Regions from separate parts of the Nocardiopsis sp. NPDC058631 genome, predicted to be linked through region 1. Evidence: predicted binding sites of a transcription regulator. Region 1 holds the regulator's gene; the other holds the start of a gene.

Region 1 (10,846 bases):
CGCCGTCTCGGCGGGAAGGCCCAGGGAGCCGTCGGCCGGCCCGGTCACCGGACCGCTGGACACGAGCACCTCGCCCGTCGCCGCGATCTCCACGGGAGCCCCGGTGAGGTTCACCGCGATCCGCACGCCCGGCTCGCGCTTGAGGTACAGCACGCCCTCGGGTGCGTCCAGCCAGGTCATGGAGCCGTCACCCAGGGCGTCCAGCTCGCGGCGGAGTCCGAGCGCCCTGGTGTACAGCTCCAGGGTCGAGCCCTCCACGCCCCGCTGGGAGGCGCGCGACAGGGCGCCCCAGCCCTCGGGAACGGGCAGCCACGGCGTGCTCCCCTCCGGGCCGAACCCGAACGGGGCGCTCCCGTCCTCCCAGGGGAGTGGCACCCGGCAGCCGTCCCGGCCGCGCTCGGTGCGGCCCGAGCGCTCCCAGGTCGGGTCCTGGAGCGCATCGTCCGGCAGGTCGGTGACCTCCGGAAGGCCCAGCTCCTCGCCCTGGTACAGGTACACCGAGCCGGGCAGACCCAGCATCAGCAGTGTCGCCGCGCGCGCCCGGCGCAGCCCCTGCTCACCACCGCCGAAACGGGTCACGTGGCGGGTCACGTCGTGGTTGGACAGCACCCACGTCGTGGTCGCGCCCACCGCGCCGTTGGCGGCCAGGGAACCGTCGATGACCGCCCGCAGCCGCGCCGCGTCCCAGGGGGCGGTCAGGTACTCGAAGTTGAACGCCTGGTGCAGTTCGTCCGGGCGCAGGTAGCGGGCCACCCGGTCCGCGTCCTCGACCCAGGCCTCCGCCACCAGCGCGCGCTCACCCGGGTAGGAGTCGGCGATCGCCGACCAGCGGCGGTAGATGTCGTGCACGCCGTCCTGGTCGAAGTACGGCAGCGTGGTGCTGCCGTCGAGCAGGTCGGCCTTGGCGCCCTCGGCGATATCGGGCAGCGCCGGGTCCTTGACCATGCCGTGGGCGACGTCGATGCGGAACCCGTCCACGCCCCGGTCCAGCCAGAAGCGCAGCACGTCGTCGAACTCGTCGTGCACCTCCTGGTTGGTCCAGTCGAAATCGGGCTGCTCGGGGTCGAACAGGTGCAGGTACCACTGCTCGGGGGTGCCGTCGGGGCGCTTGAGGCGTGTCCAGGCGGGGCCGCCGAAGATCGACTTCCAGTTGTTCGGCGGCTCCTCCCCGTCGGGGCCCCTGCCGTCCCGGAAGAGGTAGCGCGAGCGGGCCGCGCTGCCGGGCTCGGCGGTGACGGCCTCGCGGAACCACCGGTGTGCGGAGGAGGAGTGGTTGGGCACCACGTCGATGATCAGGCGGATACCCAGGTCGTGGGCTGCGCCGAGGAGGGCGTCGAAGTCCTCCAGGGTGCCGAACCGGGGGTCGACGTCGCGGTAGTCGGCGACGTCGTAGCCGCCGTCGGCGAGGGGGGAGACGTAGAACGGTGTCAGCCAGATCGCGTCCACGCCGAGCTCGGCCAGGTGGGGGAGGCGCTCCCGGATGCCGGTGAGGTCGCCCTCCCCGTCACCGTTGGAGTCGGCGAAGCTGCGCACGTAGATCTGGTAGATGGCCGCTTCACGCCACCAGCGAGACTGAGGCTCCATCGTCGGGGGTCCTTCCCTGTGGTGGCTGCAAGTTCTTGCGCAAGATTACCGTGAACTTTCGGCCGTGTGACGGCGATCTCGACTAGAGTTGGCCCATGGGTCCACGACTTGCCGACATCGCACGGCACGCAGGCGTCAGCGAGGCCACCGTCTCGCGGGTGCTCAATGACAAGCCGGGGGTCGGCACCGAAACCCGCAAGGCCGTCCTGACCGCCCTCGACGTCCTCGGCTACGAGCGCCCCGCGAGGTTGCGGCAGCGTTCGGCCGGGTTGGTCGGCATGGTCATCCCCGAACTGGAGAACCCGGTCTTCCCGATGTTCGCCCAGGCGGCCGAGGGGGCGCTGGCCCAACGCGGGTACACGCCGGTGCTGTGCACCCAGACCCCCGGCGGAATAACCGAGGACGAGTACGTGGAGCTGCTCCTGGAGCGCAACGTCTCCGGCATCCTCTTCGTCTCCGGCAAGCACGCCGACACCACGGCCACGCACGATCGCTACCACGCCCTGGTCTCACGAAGACTGCCGATCGTCCTGGTCAACGGGTTCGCCGAGGCCATACCGTCGGCGTTCATCTCCGCGGACGACCGGGAGGCGGGCAAGCTGGCAGTCAACCACCTGGTCGCCCTCGGCCACACCCGCATCGGCTTCACCAGCGGTCCCGAGCGCTACGTGCCGGTCCGCCGCAAGCTGGAGGGCTACCACCAGGCCCTGGCACGGCACGGACTCGACGGGGACGACCTGGTGGAGCTGTCCCTGTTCGGTGTCGAGGGCGGCCACGCGGCAGCGGTGCGGCTGATCGAACGCGGCGTCACCGCCATGGTCTGCGGATCCGACATGATGGCCCTCGGAGCGATCCGGGCCGCCCGTCAGCGGGGCCTGCGCGTCCCCCAGGACTTCTCCGTGGTCGGGTACGACGACTCCCAGCTCATCGCCTTCACCGACCCCCCGCTGACCACCGTCCGCCAGCCGGTCAACGCGATGGCCCTGGCCGCGGTGCGCGCCCTGTGCGACGAGATCGCCGGGCACCCCGTCTCCCACAACGAGTTCATGTTCGACCCGGAACTGGTCGTGCGCGGATCCACCGCCATCGCCCCCGACCGCCGGACCGCGTCCGGACGCGTCGACCCTCCCCGGGGAGTCCTCTCCCAGCAGGCCGCGGCCCCGGCCCCGGCCAACCCCTGAACCCACCCCTGCCCCCCGTGCCCGGGACCCTCTTCCGACGGCTCCGGGAGCGGCCCCCGCCGTCCCGTCTTCGCAGCGCGGACACGCAGGACGGGCCTTTCCGGCCGGGACCGCTGGCGCCTGCCCCCGGTGGCGGGCCGGGGGACGCGAAAGCGTGTGTCCCATCTCTCCGTGTGCCGGGTCCGCGCCGTGCGCGTCGCGGCGGCGGCCCGACCGGGGCACGCCGCCGTGTCGGTGACACTGGAGGCATGCCTTCCGTTGCCCTCGACGGCGACCCCGTACCGCGTACCGGGGAACTGCCCGCAGCCTCCCTCGCCGAACTCGGCGAGCAGCCGCTCGGGTTCTACGTCCACGTGCCCTTCTGCGTCACACGCTGCGGCTACTGCGACTTCAACACCTACACGGCCGAGGAACTCGTCTCCCGGGACGGGACGGCCACGGCCTCCCGGGCCACGTACGCCGACCAGGCCGTCGCCGAGGTCGCACTGGCCGACCGGGCCCTGTCCGGGCCGAGGCCCCCGGTCAGCACCGTGTTCGTCGGCGGAGGGACCCCGACCCTGCTGTCCGCCGAGGACCTGGGCCGGATCGTCGCCGCGGTCCGCGACCGGTTCGGTCTCACCCCCGGGGCCGAGGTCACCACCGAGGCGAACCCCGAGACCGTCACACCGGAGTACCTGGTGCGCCTGCGCGAGGCCGGGTTCACCCGGATCTCCTTCGGCATGCAGAGCGCCCGCCCGCACGTGCTGAAGGTCCTGGAGCGCGGCCACACCCCCGGGCGCCCGGAGCAGTGCGTCGGGTGGGCTCGCGAGGCCGGGTTCGACCACGTCAACCTCGACCTGATCTACGGCACGCCGGGTGAGACCGACGACGACTGGCGCGCCTCCCTCGACGCTGCGGTCTCCGCCGGGCCCGACCACGTGTCCGCCTACTCGCTGATCGTCGAGGAGGGCACCCGCCTCGCCGCCCGGGTGCGCAGGGGCGAGCTCACCGAGCCCGACGACGACACGATGGCCGACCGCTACCTGATGGCCGACGACGCTCTGGCGAAGGCCGGGTTCACGGCCTACGAGGTCTCCAACTGGGCGCGTACCCCCGAGGGGCGCAGCGCCCACAACCTCCTCTACTGGACCGGCGGGCACTGGTGGGGCGTGGGACCCGGCGCGCACAGCCACGTCGGGGGCACCCGCTGGTGGAACGTCAAGCACCCGGCCGCCTACGCCGCGCGCCTCACCGCCGGCGACAGCCCGGGTCAGGCCCGCGAGGTGCTCACAGCGGAGGAGCGCCGCTTCGAGCGGATCCTGCTGGAACTGCGCGTGGAGCGGGGGTGCCCGCTGGACCTGCTGGAGCCGCACGGGCGCGCCGCGGCCGAGCGCGCCGTCGCCGACGGCCTGCTGGAGCCCGGCGCCCACGACGCCGGCCGCGCCGTCTTGACCCGCAGGGGACGCCTGCTCGCCGACGCCGTGGTGCGCGACCTCACCTGAGGTGGCGCGCACGTAGGGGGCCCGTGCGTGCACGCACGGGCCCCCTCGGGCGTTCCCACGGTGTCCGCGGACCTTGCTACTTGACCCAGTCGACGTTGAACGGGTAGCGGTACCACTCGCCGCGATTGGCCGCCGTGCCGGCCAGGATGCCGAACACGATGGCCATCACCCACAGCACCAGCATCAGGAGTCCGCCGATGAAGATGAAGGACAGCGGGACCGAGATGACGTAACCGATCATCAGCAGGAGCTGGAAGTTCAGCGCCTGTGCCGACTGGTGGCGCAGGAAGGGCGATTCGTCCTTCTTCACCAGGTACATGACCAGCGGACCGAGGAAGCCCAGCAGGATTCCGCTGAGGTGGACCAGGAGCGCCGTGGTCCGCTCCTCGGAGTTGGGCCGGCCGGTCGTCGCCGACGACTCGCGGTAACCCCCGTGGGGCTGGTAGCCCGGGGGAGGGTAACCGCCCTGCGGGTACCCGGGCGCCTGGTAGCCGCCGGTCTGCTCCTGTCCGGGGTAGCCGCCGGGCTGACCGGGGGGCGGGTACCCGCCCTGCTGGTATCCGGGCTGGCCGGGGTAGCCGCCACCCGGGTACCCCTGGGAGGGGTCGCCCTGCGGGGGCGGCGGGTAACCGCCGCTCTGGTACCCCTGCGAGGGGTCGCCCTGCGGGGGCGGCGGGTAACCGCCGGGCTGCTGGCCGGGGTAGCCGCCGGAGCCGTCGTCGTGGCCTGGCTGCTGACCCTGGCCGTAGGGGTCTTCGGGCGGGTTGTTCGGGTGCGACATGGTGGTTCCTTCGTGTGGACTCGCTCAGGTCGGGGGGGAGTGCGCGTCACTTCAGCAGGCGGATGCTGACCGGGTAGCGGTACCAGGTCCCCTTGTTCGCTCCGTTGGCCCCCATGACCCCGAACACGATCGACACGATCCAGACGAGCGCGATGATCAGGGAGCCGATCCAGGACAGGCTCGGGAAGAAGATACCCAGTGCGATGAAGACGACCCAGGCGAAGATGTACGGGATCAGCAGTGTGATCTGGAAGTTCGCCGCCTCCGAGGCGTGGTGGCGCACGAACGGCGACTGGTTGCGCTTGGCGAGGTAGACCGCCAGCGGCGGAATCCAGCCGAAGCAGGCGATCACGAAACCCGACAGGTGGGCGAGCATGGCCACCAGCGTGCTGTTGTCGTTCCCCTGCGCGGGAGGCTGCGGCTGGCCGTAGGCGCCGGGGTGCTGCGGCTGCTGCGGCTGGCCGTAGGCATGCGGCTGCTGGGCGTGGTCGGGCTGCGGGACGTACCCCTGCTGCGCGCCCGCGGGCTGACCGTAGGGCTGCTGGGGCTGTGGGGGCTGCCCGTAGGGCGGCTGCGGGCCGGGCTGGTGGCCTTGCTCGGGCTGGGGCGCGTACGGCGACTGGGAGCCCGGGGGCTGCCCGTACCCGGGTTGGGGCGGCTGCCCGTATGCGGGCTGCGCGCCGGACGGCTGTCCGTGGGAGGGCTGCTCGGCACCCGCGCCGGGAGGGGCGAAACCGGGCTGGCCGTAGGGCTGCTGGGGCTGTGGGGGCTGCCCGTAGGGCGGCTGCGGGCCGGGCTGGTGGCCTTGCTCGGGCTGGGGCGCGTACGGCGACTGGGCGCCCGAGGGCTGGCCGTACGCCGGCTGTCCGCTGGACGGCTGGCCGTACCCCGGCTGGCCGTAGGGCTGCTGCGGGCCGGGCTGGTGGCCTTGCTCGGGCTGGGGCGCGTACGGCGACTGGGCGCCCGGGGGCTGCCCGTACCCGGGTTGGGGCGGCTGCCCGTACGAGGGCTGTGCGCCCGAGGGCTGCCCGTAGGGCGGCTGCGGGCCGGGCTGGTGGCCCTGCTCGGGCTGGGGCGCGTACGGCGACTGCGCGTCCGAGGGCTGGTCGTATCCCGCCTGGGGCGGTCGGCCCTCGTCCTGCCGGCCGTACTCCTGCTGCCCGCCGTCCGGCTGCTGGGGCTGCCGGTCCTGGTCGGGGTCCTCCGGGGACGGGGGGTTCGTCGGGGTCTCGCTCATGCTCTTCCTTGGCTCCGCTGGTGAGTGGCGGTTCTTGTACTTTCGCTCTGTACCGACGACCGCGCAGGGCCGGAGGCGGGCGACCGCGGCCCCGGACACCGGGTGCCCGGACCGCGCCCTGGGCAGAATCCTAGGTCCTGGGGCCGCACCACCGCGAAAACGGCCCCGTCAGGGGCAGGCACCCTACTGTGACGCGACGGCACGTCCTAGGGTTCGTCCGGGTGGGGTCCCGTGACGAAGTCGATGAGCTCCTCCACACGTCCGAGCAGGGACGGCTCCAGATCAGCATAGGTACCGACCGATCCGAGGATCCGGCGCCACGCCTCACCGGTCTCCAGCCGCCACCCCAGGGCCTCGACGACGCCCTCCTTCCAGGGGCGGCCGCGCGGAACCTCGGGCCAGGCCGTGATCCCCACGGCGGCGGGCCGCACGGCCTGCCAGACGTCGACGTAGGGGTGGCCGGCCACCAGTACGTGCTCCGCGCGCACCCGCTCGGCGATCCGGCTCTCCTTGGAACCCGGGACCAGGTGGTCCACGAGGACCCCGAGGCGGCGTCCCGGACCGGGGGAGAAGTCCGCCACGATCGAGGGCAGGTCGTCGACGCCCTCCAGGAACTCGACGGCGATCCCCTCGACGCGCAGGTCGTGTCCCCAGACCTTCTCCACGAGCTCGGCGTCGTGCACGCCCTCCACGTAGATCCGGCTCCCGCGGGCCGTACGCGCGGCGGCGCCGGGCACCGCCACCGAACCGGAGGCGCTGCGCAGGGGCCCCCTCGGCGCCGCGGCCGGGCGCACCAGGGTCACAAGTTTCCCGTCGAGCAGGAAGGCGGCCGGGCCGAGGTCGAAGACCCTGCGGCGGCCGGCGCGGTCCTCCAGCGTCACACTGGACTTGTCCCAGGTCAAAACTGCTCCGCAGAACGCCTGGTCGGCGTCCTCCACGACCAGGTCCCGCCTCAGGGGGACCTCGCGTACGGCACCCTTGCGGGGCAGCCGCCAGTCGTCGGCGAGTACGTCGCGGCCGTAGCGGCCGGTTCCCTTGGTAGCCACGGTCGTGCAGTCTAGTGGGGGAGGGTGTCGGTTCACCCGTGCCGTGGCGCACGTCGCCGCACCGGAGGGAAGATCGGGCGTGCCCACCGGCGTTACTACCGGCGGGTACCCGTCCGGGTTTGCGGTCGGGCATAGAATTGGCACCGAGGAACCCGGAGTGCCAGGAGGTGGCGAGTTGCTGGACGAGCGCAAGCTCGCTGTCCTGCGCGCGGTCGTGGAGGACTTCGTCAACACGAACGAACCCGTGGGATCCAGGGCACTGGCCGATCGGCACAGGCTCGGGGTCTCCCCCGCGACCATTCGCAACGACATGGTCGCGCTGGAGGAGGACGGGTACATCGCCCAGCCCCACACCAGCGCGGGACGCGTCCCGACCGACAAGGGGTACCGGCTCTTCGTCGACCGGCTCTCCTCGGTCAAGCCCCTGTCGGCGCCGGAGCGTCGCGCCATCGAGTCCTTCCTCGCCGGAGCGGTGGACCTGGACGAGATCGTCGCCAGGACGGTGCGGCTCCTCGCCCAGCTCACACGCCAGGTCGCGATCGTGCAGTACCCCTCGCTGACCCGGTCGTCGGTCCAGCACGTCGAGCTGGTCCCCCTCGGGGGCCAGCGGGTCATGATGGTCGTGATCACCGACACTGGCAGGGTCGAACAGCGCGTCATCGACGGACTCGGAGAGGTCAACGGGACCGCGGTCCACGACCTGCGCTCCATGCTCAACCGCGCCATCTCCGGGCTGCACCTCGGAGAGGTGCCCGACGCTGTGGAGGACCTGCCCGCGCAGGTCCCGCCCGAACACCGCCGGATGGCGGTGGCCGTCCTCTCCGTCCTGTTGGAGAGCCTCGTCGAACGGCACGAGGAGAAGATCGTCCTCGCGGGGACGGCCAACCTCGCCGCCGTGGACTTCGCCGCCAGCCTGAGGGACGTCCTGGAGGCGCTGGAAGAGAACATGGTCCTCATCCGTTTGCTGGGTGAGGCGAAGGACCCGTCAATGCTCACGGTGCGCATCGGCGCGGAGAACTTCCACGAGGGTCTCCGGTCCACCTCCATCGTCTCGGCCGACTACGGTGTGGGAAACCAGTCGCTCGCCAAGATCGGTGTTGTGGGACCCACCCGGATGGACTATCCGGGAACAATGGGAGCGGTACGCGCCGTGGCTCGGTATGTCGGACAGATTTTGGCAGGACAGTAACTCAGTGGCCAGAGACTATTACCAGGTTCTCGGGGTGCGTCGCGACGCGTCCAAGGACGAGATCAAGAAGGCGTACCGGAGGCTCGCACGCGAGCTCCATCCGGACATCAACCCTGACCCCGCCACCCAGGAGCGCTTCAAGGAGGTGACCCAGGCCTACGAGGTCCTCTCCGACGAGAACAAGCGTCGGATGTTCGACATGGGTCAGGACCCCTACGCTCCCGGCGGTGGCGGCGCGGGAGGCTTCGGTGGCGGCGCGGGCGGTTTCGCCTTCGACGACATCATGAACGCCTTCTTCGGCGGCGGTCAGCCCGGCGGGCGTGGCCCCCGGGACCGGGTCCGGCGCGGTCGCAGCATCAAGATCCGTGTCGAGCTGGACCTGGCGGAGACCGCGTTCGGGGTCAGCAAGGAGATCACCTTCCCCACCGCGATCCTGTGCGAGACGTGCCAGGGCGAGGGGACCGCGGCCGGTTCGCACCGCACCACGTGCGAGATGTGCCACGGTCAGGGCGAGGTCTCCCAGGTCACCCGCTCCTTTCTGGGTCAGGTCATGACCTCCCGCCCCTGCCCGCAGTGCTCGGGCCAGGGCTCGGTCATCACCAACCCGTGCGGCGACTGCGCGGGGGAGGGCCGGGTACGCGAGAAGGTCACCCGGACCGTCAAGATCCCCGCGGGCGTCGACGACGGCACCCGGATCCAGCTCGCGGGTGAGGGCGAGGTCGGCCCCAACGGCGGACCCCGCGGCGACATCATCCTGGAGATCCTTCAGCGACCCCACCCGACCTTCGAGCGGCGGGGCGACGACCTGCAGTGCACGGTGACCGTCCCCATGACGGCCGCCGCGCTGGGCGCGTCCTTCGCCTTCGACACCCTCGACGGGACCGAGAACATCGACCTGCGTCCGGGTACCAACTCCGGCCACGTCATCACCCTGTCCAACAAGGGCGTCACCCACCTGGACGGGGGAGGGCGGGGCGACCTGCGCATCCGCGTCGACGTCGAGACCCCGGGCAAGCTGGACGAGGAGCAGGAGAACCTGCTCCGCAAGTTCGCCGAGCTGCGCGGCGAGGACCAGTCCCCGGGCCGGTTCAGCCCCGGGCACGGCGGCCTCTTCGCCAAGCTCCGTGACGCCTTCGGCGCCAAGTGACACCGCCGGTCTTCCTGGTCGGGACCGCCGAACTGGCGGCCGACCGGGTGACCGTGGGCGGTACCGAGGGGCACCACGCCGCGGTGGTACGGCGCATCAGGGAGGGTGAGACCGTCGACCTGTCCGACGGTCTCGGCCTGCGGGCCCGGTGCACCGTGTCCGCCGTGGGCAGGGACCACATCGTCTGTGCGGTGGTGGAGCGCAGCGAGGAACCCGCGCCCCGCCCCCGCCTGACCGTCGTCCAGGCACTTCCCAAGGGGGACCGCGGCGAACTGGCCGTGGAGATGATGACCGAGGCGGGGGTCGACACGGTCGTGCCCTGGGCCGCTGAGCGCTCCGTCACCCGTTGGAAGGGCGACCGGGCGGTCAAGGCCCTGGCCAAGTGGCGCGCCACCGCCAGGGAGGCGGCCAAACAGGCCAGGCGGGTGCGGCTTCCCGAGGTCGCCGACCTCGCGGACCGGTCCGCCGTGGCCGCACTGCTGGCCGGGGCCGACCTGGGTGTGGTGCTGCACGAGGACGGGGCCACGCGCCTGGCCGACATGGACCTGCCCTCCGGGGAGGGGCCGGGCATCGTCGTCGTGGTCGGGCCCGAGGGAGGCTTCTCCGCCCCCGAACTCGACGCTTTCGACGGAGCGGGCGCCGTGCGGGCCCTGCTGGGGCCGAGCGTGCTGCGCACCTCCACCGCCGGGGTCGCCGCCCTGGCGGTGCTGCAGGCACGCACGGGACGCTGGTAGCCGACGACGGCAGCCGACCCCCGGGCCGCAGGGTCACGGGGCGCGGACCAGACGACGGATGAGGCGCCCGGGGGAAACCTCTCCCGGGCGCCTCATCCGTCGTGGCCGCCGTACGGGGCCGTCCTGTCAGTCCTCGGTCGTGGTCCGGTTGCCGCCGGTGTCGCCGCCGGCGCTGTCGGAACCACCGCCGGAAGCGTCCTCGTCGCCGCTGCCGCCCTCGTCCCCGTCACCGGCGCCGGGTGTCTCCCCGCCACCGCCACCGCCTCCGTTGTCATCCTCGTCGCCACCGCCGTCCTCGCCGTCGGTCGGCTCCTCGCTGGGCTCGCACCCGTCCGCGGCGGTGGGGTCCCGACCGTCCTCGGCCTCCTCCGACGCGGACGGTGAGGGCAGGGCGTCCTCCCCGGAAGGCGGGCACGCGGACGCGGACTCCACACCCTCCTCGGCCGGGTCCTTCTCCCGGTCGGGC
Region 2 (10,846 bases), on a different contig from region 1:
CTCGGGCAACCGGATCTTCTCGCCGAACTCCACGGTCGTGGCGTGGTTGTACCGGCCGTTTCCGGGCTGTTCGTAGAGCGTGACCGACGGACCCGCCTCATCCCACGCGTCGATCAGCAGATAGAGCGGGACCGGCGCGTGCGCGTAGCCCCACAGCTTCTTTCTCCGGTCGATGTCCATGCTGCTCCGGGACACGATCTCGACCACCAGTTCCGCCTCGTCCCCGGGCAGGGGGTCCTGGACGGATCGAGGACGACGGACTCGGGCATGACCACGAGGTCCGGCACGTACAAGCGCTCGATGACCGGTAGCTGGATGCCAAGGGTCTGGTACACGTCCCAGTCATCGGGGATGATGCTGCCGAGTGCCCGGTTCACTCGGACCGCGATGTAGTTGTGGGGGTCAGATGGGGGGGCCGCGAGCACGACTCCGTTGTCATCGATGATCTCGGCCCGCCAGCCGTCGGGCACATCCAGCTCTCGCCAGGTGCTCAGCAGGTAGTCCCACCGCGACAACCCCATCGCCGGGGCGGCTTCCGTCATAGCCAGACCCATTTCGCCTCGCACCTTCGGACAGGAAGCGCAACGCTCCGTGTCCCCGTCCACCCGACACTTCGCAGAATAGCCATGGCCCTCCTCGAAGGACAGTCCGCGCGCCCGGCGATCCCCCGCGCACACCGGCCCCGGACACAGCGAAACCGGGCGGCCCCGAAGGGCCGCCCGGTCGTCGCGGGCGAGGTCGCGTATCGGACCCCTGAACTCCAGGAGGTCCTAGAAGTCCATGCCGCCCATGCCACCGGTCGGGTCGCCGGCCGGAGCCGACGCCTTCTCCGGCTTCTCGGCGATGACGACCTCGGTGGTCAGGAACAGACCGGCGATGGAAGCCGCGTTCTGGAGGGCGGAGCGGGTGACCTTGGTCGGGTCGATGACGCCGTCCTTGAACAGGTCGGTGTACTCACCGGTGGCGGCGTTGAGGCCGAAACCGGGCTCCAGGTTGCGGACCTTCTCCGCCACGACGCCGCCCTCAAGGCCGGCGTTGATGGCGATCTGCTTGAGCGGCTCCGCGATGGCGCGACGGACGATGTCGGCGCCGATGGCCTCGTCACCGTCCAGGTCGAGCTTCGCGAACGCGGGGACGCTGGCCTGCAGCAGCGCGACGCCACCGCCGGGCAGGATGCCCTCCTCGACCGCGGCCTTGGCGTTGCGGACGGCGTCCTCGATGCGGTGCTTGCGCTCCTTGAGCTCCACCTCGGTCGCGGCACCGGCCTTGATGACGGCCACGCCGCCGGCCAGGCGGGCGAGACGCTCCTGGAGCTTCTCGCGGTCGTAGTCGGAGTCGGTGCGCTCGATCTCGTTGCGGATCTCGTTCACGCGACCGGCGATCGCGGTGGCGTCACCGGAACCGTCCACGATGGTGGTCTCGTCCTTGGTGACGACGACCTTGCGGGCACGGCCGAGCATGTCGAGCTCGGTGTTCTCCAGCTTGAGGCCGACCTCCTCGGTGACGACCTGGCCGCCGGTCAGCACGGCGATGTCGCCGAGCTGGGCCTTGCGGCGGTCACCGAAGCCCGGAGCCTTGACGGCGACGGACTTGAAGGTGCCGCGGATCTTGTTGACGATCAGCGTCTGGAGGGCGCCGCCCTCCAGGTCCTCGGCGATGACGACGAGCGGGCGACCGGCCTGGAGGACCTTCTCCACGACGGGCAGGAACTCGTTGTTGTTCGAGATCTTGGAGTTGACGATGAGGATGTAGGGGTCCTCAAGGACCGTCTCCATGCGCTCAAGGTCGGTGGCGAAGTAGGGCGAGATGTAGCCCTTGTCGAAGCGCATGCCCTCGGCGAGCTCCAGCTCAAGCCCGAAGGTCTGCCCCTCCTCGACGGTGATGACGCCTTCCTTGCCGACCTTGTCCATCGCCTCGGCGATGGTCTCGCCGATCTGGGGGTCGCCGGCGGAGATCGAGGCGGTGGAGGCGATCTGCTCCTTGGTCTCGATGTCCTTGGAGAGGTTGCCGAGCTCCTCGTTGATGCGAGCGACGGCGGCCTCGATGCCGCGCTTGAGGCTGATCGGGTTGGCGCCGGCGGCTACGTTGCGCAGCCCCTCGCGGACGAGGGCCTGGGCGAGCACGGTGGCGGTGGTGGTGCCGTCACCCGCGACGTCGTCCGTCTTCTTGGCCACCTCCTTGACCAGCTCGGCCCCGATCTTCTCCCACGGGTCTTCGAGCTCGATCTCCTTGGCGATGGAGACACCGTCGTTGGTGATCGTGGGGGCGCCCCACTTCTTCTCCAGAACGACGTTGCGACCCTTCGGGCCGAGCGTGACCTTGACGGCGTCCGCGAGCTGGTTCATACCGCGCTCGAGGCCGCGACGGGCCTCCTCGTCGAACGCGATCAATTTGGCTGCCATTGAGTTCTTGTCCTCCCGTGACCGGGCTGATACGCGATGGGACGAGGCATGCGCCCGCGACGGACGACCGGAGCGCACCGACAACCCTGCTGTCGGTTGCCACGGTCTCGCAGCCTCGATCCGGTTAGCACTCTAGGAAGACGAGTGCTAACCAGATCCCTTTTTAGCACTCGGCCATGGAGAGTGCAAACGATGTGGTCACGATTTCCCCTCCTCCCATAGCAGCCCCTACCTGCACATACAACCCATGGTGAGCTGTTTTCCGCGCTCAGCGGACAGACGCCGCCACCCTTCGTGCCTGCTAGGGCCGTGTTCTGCGGATACCGCCCGTCGCGCAGCAGGGTGAGTACTCGCCGAACACGCCCCCGGACGGGCCGAACCCCAGCGGGACGTCGGTCGCGTACAGCGGGTGGAGGATGCCGGGACGCGGCGAGGGGGCGGCCACGGCCTTCCCGCGTCTCGCGGAAATGACGGGCCGCCCCCTCGCGGGCGGTGCGGGCCGGCGCCGGTCGGCGCGCGGCGAACCGGTCAGCAGCCCCCGGCGACCGCCGGGATGATCGAGACCTTGGCGCCGTCGGCGATCTCGGTCTGGAGGCCCTTCTCGAAGCGCACGTCCTCGTCGCCGACGTACACGTTGACGAAGCGGCGCACCTTGCCGTCCTCGCCGAGGATGCGGGCGCGGATGCCCGGGTAGTTGGCCTCCAGGTCGTCGAGGAGTTCGGCGAGGGTGGCGCCCTTCGCCTCGACCTCGGAGGCGTCGTCGGTGTAGGTGCGCAGGATGGTGGGGACGCGGACGCTGGCGCTCATGGCGGAGTTCTTCCTTCTGCTGTGGGGCGGAGGGCCGGCGGGCGGCCCTCCGGGGTGGCCGGAGGTTTCCGGGACGGCGGTCAGACCAGGCCCGCGTCGGTGAAGGCGCTCAGGGACGGCTTGATCGTGGCGGTCACACCGGCGTCCACCGCGTTGAGGGTCTTGAGCCCGTCACCGGTGTTGAGCACGACCGTCTGGGCCTTGGGGTCGAGCCTGCCCTCGCGCACCAGCTTGCGGAGCACACCCGTGGTGACGCCGCCCGCCGTCTCGGCGAAGACGCCCTCGGTGCGGGCGAGGAGCTTGATGGCGTCGACGATCTCGTCGTCGTTCACGTGCTCCACGGAGCCGCCCGTGCGCTGGGCGATGTCGAGCACGTACGGCCCGTCCGCCGGGTTGCCGATGGCCAGCGACTTGGCGATGGTGTCGGGCTTGACCGGCTGGATGACGTCGATGCCCTTCTCCCAGGCCTGCGCGACCGGGGAGCACCCCGTGGCCTGGGCGCCGAAGATCCGGTACGGGCTGTCCTCGACCAGGCCGAGCTTGATCAGCTCCTGGAAGCCCTTGTCGATCTTGGTGAGCTGGGACCCGGAGGCGATCGGGATGACGATCTGTTCCGGCAGCCGCCAGCCGAGCTGCTCGGCGATCTCGTAGGCCAGCGTCTTGGAGCCCTCGCCGTAGTAGGGGCGCAGGTTGACGTTGACGAACCCCCAGCCCTCGCCGACCGGGTCGCCGATCAGCTCGGAGCAGAAGCGGTTGACGTCGTCGTAGTTGCCGTCGATGGCGACGACCTTGCCGCCGTAGACGGCGGCCATGACGACCTTGGCCTCCTCCAGCCCCGCGGGGATGAACACGCAGGACTCGAACCCGGCTCGCGCGGCGGCGGCGCCGACCGCACCGGCCAGGTTGCCCGTGGAGGAGCAGGACAGGGTGGTGAAGCCGAAGGTGCGGGCCGCCTCGACGGCGATCGCGACCACGCGGTCCTTGAAGGAGTGCGTGGGGTTGCCGGAGTCGTCCTTGACGTACAGGGAGTCGATGCCCAGCTCGGCGGCGAGGCGGTCGGCCTTCACCAGCGGTGTCAGGCCGGGGGCCATGTTGGGCAGCTCGGCGACGTGGGCCGGGACCGGCAGGAGGGAGCGGTAGCGCCAGATGTTGTTGGGGCCGCTCTCGATGTCGGCCCGGGTGACGTTCCCGAACTCGTAGGCCACCTCTAGGGGGCCGAAACAGAACTCGCAGGCGAACTGGGGCGTGAGCTCGTAGCGCCGGCCGCATTCGCGACAGGAGAGCGCGGTTCCGGGGCCGAAGGCGCGGACGGAGGTGGGTTCGGTGGCGGTCATCGCCATAGCGAGGCGTCTCCCCTCATCTTTCCTGGCGGACACCTTGTCCCCAGGCCGGAGTTGGCACCTGCCCCAGCCGCCTCACGGGTTCGTGAGTAGTGCGCGCTGAGATGGTTGCCGGGGCTTCGCAGGGCCGGTCCCTCCACCCCTCTGGATGAGCAATATGAAGTTGTGGGCGGTCCTGTCGGATCCGCACCGTCACTGTAACGGACGCGTTGACCGGTTTTCCACGGCTGGTGATCCGGGTAACACGATCTCGCTCACATGCTGAGACGCCACCGGTCAGCGCGCCCGGTGTGCACGTGCTCCGTTTCGGGGCGGTGACGCCCCGCGTCGTCGGCCCCGGACGGGTTTGGGGCGGCTGCCGACCGGCGAGACATAAGATGCGTCCCGCTTCCGCGTGGGCTCCGCCCCACCGCCGACGGCAGCGACCGCCCCATCCGCAGCTTCGAGAGGACGACCACGTGGACAAGGCACAGATCCTCATTGCCTCCAACAGGGGACCAGTGTCCTTCTCGACCGCCGAGGACGGTTCCCTGGAACAACGCCGGGGCGGGGGCGGGCTCGTGTCCGGGATGATCTCCGTGGCCACGGAGATCGACAGCATCTGGGTGTGCGCCGCCCTGTCCGACGCCGACAGGCGGGCGGCGGCGGAGGCCCCGGAGTCCCGGCTGGACCTGGCGTACGACCTCGACGGCATGCGGGTCCACATGCTGGACATCCCGGAGCGGACCTTCCAGGGGGCCTACACCGGGGTCGCCAACTCGACCCTGTGGTTCGTGCAGCACATGCTGTACGACATCCCGAACAAGCCGTCCTTCGGTTCGGAGTTCCGGCGGCTGTGGGAGGACTACACCGCCTACAACAACGCGTTCGCCGAGGCCCTGGTGGCCGGCGCCGCCGACAACGCCCGCGTGGCCGTGCAGGACTACCACCTGGCGCTGGTGCCGCGCATCCTGCGCGCCCGCCGCCCCGACCTGCGTATCGCGCACTTCTCGCACACGCCGTGGGCGCCGCCGGAGTACTTCCGGATGCTGCCCGACCAGGTCGCCCGCGACCTGCTGGAGGGCATGCTCGGTGCGGATCGGCTGGGCTTCCTGAGTCCCCGCTGGGCGGACGCGTTCCTGCGCTGCTGCGCCGAGATCCTGCGCGCGGAGGTGGACTTCACGCAGAGGACCGTCGAGTACGGCGGCAGGCTCATCGCGGTGGGCGTGCACGCGCTCGGGGCGGACGAGGAGGGGCTGCGCGAGAGCGCCGCCGAGCCGGCCGTGGCCGTGCGCCGCAGGACCCTGGAGGAGACGGTCGGCGACACGCGGCTCATCGTGCGGGTGGACCGCACCGAGCTGTCCAAGAACATCGTGCGCGGCCTGGAGGCGTACCGGGAGCTGCTGACCGCCCATCCGGAGTGGCGGGGCCGGGTGACGCACCTGGCGTTCGCCTACCCGAGCCGGGGCGACGTGCCCGAGTACCGCGAGTACACCGACTCGGTGCTGCGGACCGCCGAGGAGATCAACGAGGAGTTCGCGACCCCCGGGTGGACGCCGCTGGTGCTGGAGGTCAACGACGACTACCCGCGTTCGCTGGCGTCGTTCCAGCTGGCCGACGTCCTGTTGGTCAACCCGACCCGGGACGGCATGAACCTGGTGGCCAAGGAGGGGCCGGTGCTGTCGGAGCGCGACTCGGTGCTGGTGCTCTCCCGCGAGGCGGGCGCCGCCGACGAGCTGGGACGGCACGCGCTGCTGGTCAACCCCTACGACACCCTGGAGACGGCGGAGGCGCTGCACCAAGCCCTGTCGATGCCGGAGGACGAGCGCAGGAAGCGGCGGGAGGGGCTGGCCGAGGCGGCTGTCGCCCTGCCTCCGCGCCGGTGGTTCCAGGACCAGCTGCGCTCCCTGGGCTGAGCGCGGCGGGTCGGGGCGGGCGCCGGGACCCGGCCCCCGGGAGGGGCCGGGGGTGTTCCTCGCGGCGGGGGCGCCCCGCACCGCGTCACGCGGGTCAGCTGCCCGAGAGCGCCGTCCGCCGGGCCTGTGCCTCGGCGAGGATCTGCTTCACGACGGCGGTCTTGGCGTCGGCGTAGTCCTGGATGCGGCTCCAGGTGCGTTCGGCCAGTTCGCGTTTGACCGCGGTGTAGCGTTCGCGCGCGTCGGCGTCGGCGATGAGGTGGTCGCGGAAGAGGCGCATCCGCTCCACCTCCGCGCATCCCTCACCGAACACGTGCAGGTTGAGGTTGATGTCCGGGCCCTTGAGGACCCTGTGCTCGTACCAGTCGGGCTCCCTGATCACCAGGGAGTACCCGGCGGCCTCCAGGTCGGACAGGTAGGCGGACTCGTCCGCGGGGTCGGCGACGACCAGCAGCAGGTCGACGCACGGCTTCGCGGCCATGTCGGGGACGGCGGTGGAACCGACGTGTTCGAAGAGGAGGACGCGGTCACCGAGGGCGGCGCGCACCTTCGCCGACTCGCGTTTGAAGAGGTAGGGCCATTTGGCGTCGTACTCAGAGATGTGGACACGGCCGTTGACGAGGTTGCGGGACTCGGGTGAGGACCCGACCCGCGGAGCACCTCGTGAGGGCAACGGCGATGCTTCAAGGGGTGACATTCTCCAAAGCCTTGTCCCCTCGCGTGCCCGCGTCAAGAGCGTCCGGGCGTGCTTACATATGCACGCGCAGACGTTACATCACAGGCTGTGTGACCTGGGTGACGACCCGCAACACTTCCCACCCCGAGGGCTCACGAAGAGCTCTCCCGGAGGGTGCCCTCCGAGGGGGTCGTGGGGTTCCCGCGGGATTCGGGCCGCCGGTAGGGAGCGTTTCGGGGCGCCGAGTGGTCGTCGGCGCCCCGGGGACGGGCGCAGGGGCCGGTCAGTTGCCGCGCGTCTTGCGGCGGCGACCGCCCCTCTGCTTGCGGCGGCCGTTGGACGGGGCCTCGGCGGCGCGCTCGGCGGCGATCTGCGCGTCCTCCTCGCGGCGCTCGGCCTTCACCCCGTAGGGGTCGGCGGTGGAGCGGCGGAGCCACACGACCAGCAGGAGGACCCCGAGGACGAGGACGGCGCCGACCGTGAGGAACCACGCCCAGACGGGCACGCCCTGCGACTGCTCCCCCTCGTTCACGAGGTCCTCGTCGATCAGCGGGATGTCCTGGGCGGTATCGGCCGCCTGCGCCTGCGCGGTGGGCAGGTGCAGGGCGGGCAGCCCGCCGGGGCCCTGCTGCGCGCCCTGGACCAGGGCCTCGCGGACCTGCTCGGGGCGCAGCTGCGGGTAGTCGGCGCGGAGCAGCGCGGCCGCACCGGCGGCCACGGCGGCCGCGTAGGGGGTACCGGTGACCTGGACCTGTCCCATGTCCGGTCCGGCGGTCTCCAGGTCGGCGCCGGGAGCGGTCAGCTCGACCCCTTCGGCGGCGGGCGAGCCCGGGATGAGGTCGCCGCCCTCGGTGGTTCCGGCGACCGTGAGCACGCTGGCGTCCTCGCCGCCCCCCGCCGGGCCGACGACCAGCGCGCCGTTCTGGACGGCCTCCCGGGTGGCGTCCGTCAGGTCGACGGATCCGTCCGTCTCCGGCAGCAGGATGACCTGGGCTCCCTCGTTCGCCGCGAAACGGACGGCGTCGTCCAGCTCGTCCTGGGTGGGAAGCACGAGGAGGGTGGAGGCGGGCGCGACCCCGAGCACGCCGCCGTCGGCGTCCATGCCGTGGCCGTGTCCCCCGACCAGGGCCGCCGCTCCGCTGCCGGTCTCGGGGTCGCCGCCCTCCCCGAACTGCGTGTCGACCGTGAGGTTGTCCACCAGGTCGGGGTGGTCCTCGTAGACGGAGATCCCGGGCAGACCTACGGTGATGCCCTGGCCCTGGGTGTCCGGCCACACTTCCTGTGCGCCGATCGACTGGAGGCCCCACTGCTCCGGTCGGAAGTCCGGTTGGCCGTCGGCCGCGGCGGGGACCGCCGTCAGGCCGAGGACGGTGACGGCCGCGCATGCCGCGGCGGTTGCGCCACGAACATGGCGTGTGTGTGTCCTGTCACGACTGTTGCCCCCGAGCACGTCTGGCTCCCTCGAACGATGCGGTCGACGTTCCACGCGGCCCTCCCCGGACCTCCACAATCCTGTCACGAGCACAGGATTCCGGCGTGGACAAGTGGCCTCGGGGGTAGAAAACGTAACTGTATCCCTGGTGCCAGTCCTGTGTTTCGGGGTCCGCGTACGGCATGGCGAGTCGCTAGCATGAGTCGCGCCGATCCGGACAAACCAATTTCCCGTCCAGGGGGTGTCCCATGCCGAATATCGGTCCGACCGGAGACGGTCAGTCGGCCCTCGCCGAACGCGAACAGCGCATCCTCGCCTTCGAACGCCAGTGGTGGAAGTTCGAGGGCTCCAAGGAACAGGCGATCCGTGACGAGTTCGGGTTCTCCGCGACCCGTTACTACCAACTGCTGAACGGGCTGGTGGAACGCCCCGAGGCTCTGGCCTTCGACCCGATGACCGTCAAGCGCCTGCGTCGGCTTCGCGCCGACCGCCGCCGACAGCGCAACGCACGTCAGCTCGGCATCCAACTCTGAACCCTTGTCCCTCTTCTCTTTTCGGTCACATGGACGCGGTACCCGCTGAGGGCAGCGGTCTCACCCCTGCGGGCTGCGTTCTCCACCGGATCCTCACCGAATCCCCTCGGGCGTGTCGTACGGGCCATCCCCGGCGTACCGCCCCCTTCCCGGTCAGGGACACCGACCGCCGCCGGGGACACAGAAGCACGACCGGGCGCCCATCCGCGCGAGCCCGGCCCGGGCGGGAGCGCGCGGACGGTCCGGCGCCCCGCCCGTCCCACTCCGTTTCGCCCGCGTACGCGGCTTCACCGGAAAGGCTTTCCATGAACCTGCCCCGACCGAGCACGGACGCCGGACGCACCGGGCTCGACGCCTTCGTCGCCGTGCCCGGGCGCGCCCTGGCCGCCTTCGACTTCGACGGCACGCTCGCACCGATCGTCGCCGACCCGCGCACGTCCGCCCCCTATCCGGGGATCGTGGAGACCCTCGCCGACCTGGCCGGGCTGATCGGCTCGGTCGCCGTGATCACCGGGAGGCCCGCCGCCACGGCGGTCCGGATGGGCGGTTTGGAGCGGGTCCCCGGTATCACCGTGCTCGGCCACTACGGCGCCGAGCACTGGAGGGACGGGCACGTCGTCGCCGCCGAGCCGCCGCCCGGCGTGGCCCTCGTCCGGGAGGAGCTTCCCGACCTGGTCGCCCGCACGGGCGCACCGGAGGGCACCTGGATCGAGGACAAGGGCCGGTCGTTGAGCGTGCACACCCGGCGCACCGCCGATCCCGACGGTGCGCTCGCCCTGCTCACCCCCGCCCTGACCGCCCTGGCCGAGCGGGCGGACCTCCAGGTGGAGCCGGGGCGGATGGTCGTCGAACTCCGTCCACAGGGTGTGGACAAGGGTGCGACCCTCACCGCCCTCGTCGAGGAGACCGGTGCGCGCGCCGTGCTCTACGCCGGCGACGACCTCGGCGACCTCCCCGCGTTCGGGGCCGTGGCCGCCCTGCGCGGGCAGGGCGTCCCCGGTCTGACCGTGTGCTCCTCCTCCGACGAGGTCACCGCGGTGGCCGACGCCTCCGACCTGGTCGTCCCCGGCCCCGCCGGTCTGGCGGAGCTGCTCGACGGACTCACGGAGGCGATCCGTGCGCCTGGGGCGTGAGCGCCGACCGTGCCGCCGAGCGCAGGTCCCCCAACCCGACCCGGTCGCGTCCGTAGTGCACCGCGTTGGTGAGCACACCCACGTACCGTCCGCTGTCCGGGTGCAGGAACAGGCTCGTCCCCGTGAACCCGTTGTGGTAGACCACCCCCTCGGGGGTGATCAGCCAGCCCAGCCCCCGCCACAGGCGCTGGCCCGCGTCGACGTGCGGCTGCCAGCTCGTCCGCACGAACGGCGAGGGGACCGGGCCGGGCCCTCCCTCGTGCATCCGCAGCACCTCCCGGGCGAACGCCCCCACGTCGATGGCGGTCGAGAACGCGCCCGCGTGCCCCGCGACCCCGCCCATCAGCGCCGCCGCCTCGTCGTGCACCACCCCCCAGGCGGGCGCGGCTCCCGGCAGGCGGCGCTCGGTGGGCGCCACGGCCGGTGACCGCGCCACCGGCCCGAAGGTCGTCGAACGCATCCCCAGCTCATCCCACAGGTCTGCGGCAAGCCGGTCCAGGCTGATGCCGTAGAGGCGTTCCAGGAGCAGGCCGAGCAGGATGAACCCCCGGTCGACGTACTGGTAGCCGGGGTCCTCCAACGGGTCGGCGAGGATGGCCTCCCCCAGGTCCTGGCCGGTACCCACGTA

What was found. Region 1 encodes HrcA, which represses chaperone genes, less so after heat shock. Its sites were predicted from a motif close to TTGGCACTCTCNNNNNGAGAGTGCCAA; they were not measured.
Region 2: groL (chaperonin GroEL) is a predicted target of HrcA. The motif match lies at 2,566-2,592, and genes of this name have one in related genera.

Annotation. Positions count from the first base shown of each region.
Region 1 covers NZ_JBHXQY010000096.1:10,241-21,086, reverse strand. The annotation lists gene ACFWTE_RS24530 (glycoside hydrolase family 13 protein) at 1-1,584, opposite strand, end outside; gene ACFWTE_RS24525 (LacI family DNA-binding transcriptional regulator) at 1,680-2,765, shown strand; gene hemW (radical SAM family heme chaperone HemW) at 3,014-4,246, shown strand; gene ACFWTE_RS24515 (DUF4870 domain-containing protein) at 4,323-5,027, opposite strand; gene ACFWTE_RS24510 (DUF4870 domain-containing protein) at 5,074-6,264, opposite strand; gene ACFWTE_RS24505 (DUF3097 domain-containing protein) at 6,471-7,310, opposite strand; gene hrcA (heat-inducible transcriptional repressor HrcA) at 7,486-8,499, shown strand; gene dnaJ (molecular chaperone DnaJ) at 8,504-9,646, shown strand; gene ACFWTE_RS24490 (16S rRNA (uracil(1498)-N(3))-methyltransferase) at 9,643-10,380, shown strand; gene ACFWTE_RS24485 (hypothetical protein) at 10,507-10,846, opposite strand, start outside.
Region 2 covers NZ_JBHXQY010000012.1:25,584-36,429, reverse strand. The annotation lists gene ACFWTE_RS06625 (Uma2 family endonuclease) at 1-207, opposite strand, end outside; gene groL (chaperonin GroEL) at 771-2,402, opposite strand; gene ACFWTE_RS06615 (hypothetical protein) at 2,704-2,847, opposite strand; gene ACFWTE_RS06610 (ubiquitin-like small modifier protein 1) at 2,931-3,209, opposite strand; gene thrC (threonine synthase) at 3,290-4,549, opposite strand; SAM riboswitch class I at 4,563-4,704, opposite strand; gene ACFWTE_RS06600 (trehalose-6-phosphate synthase) at 5,008-6,444, shown strand; gene ACFWTE_RS06595 (GrpB family protein) at 6,539-7,141, opposite strand; gene ACFWTE_RS06590 (S8 family serine peptidase) at 7,404-8,570, opposite strand; gene ACFWTE_RS06585 (DUF3263 domain-containing protein) at 8,801-9,085, shown strand; gene otsB (trehalose-phosphatase) at 9,391-10,218, shown strand; gene ACFWTE_RS06575 (serine hydrolase domain-containing protein) at 10,187-10,846, opposite strand, start outside.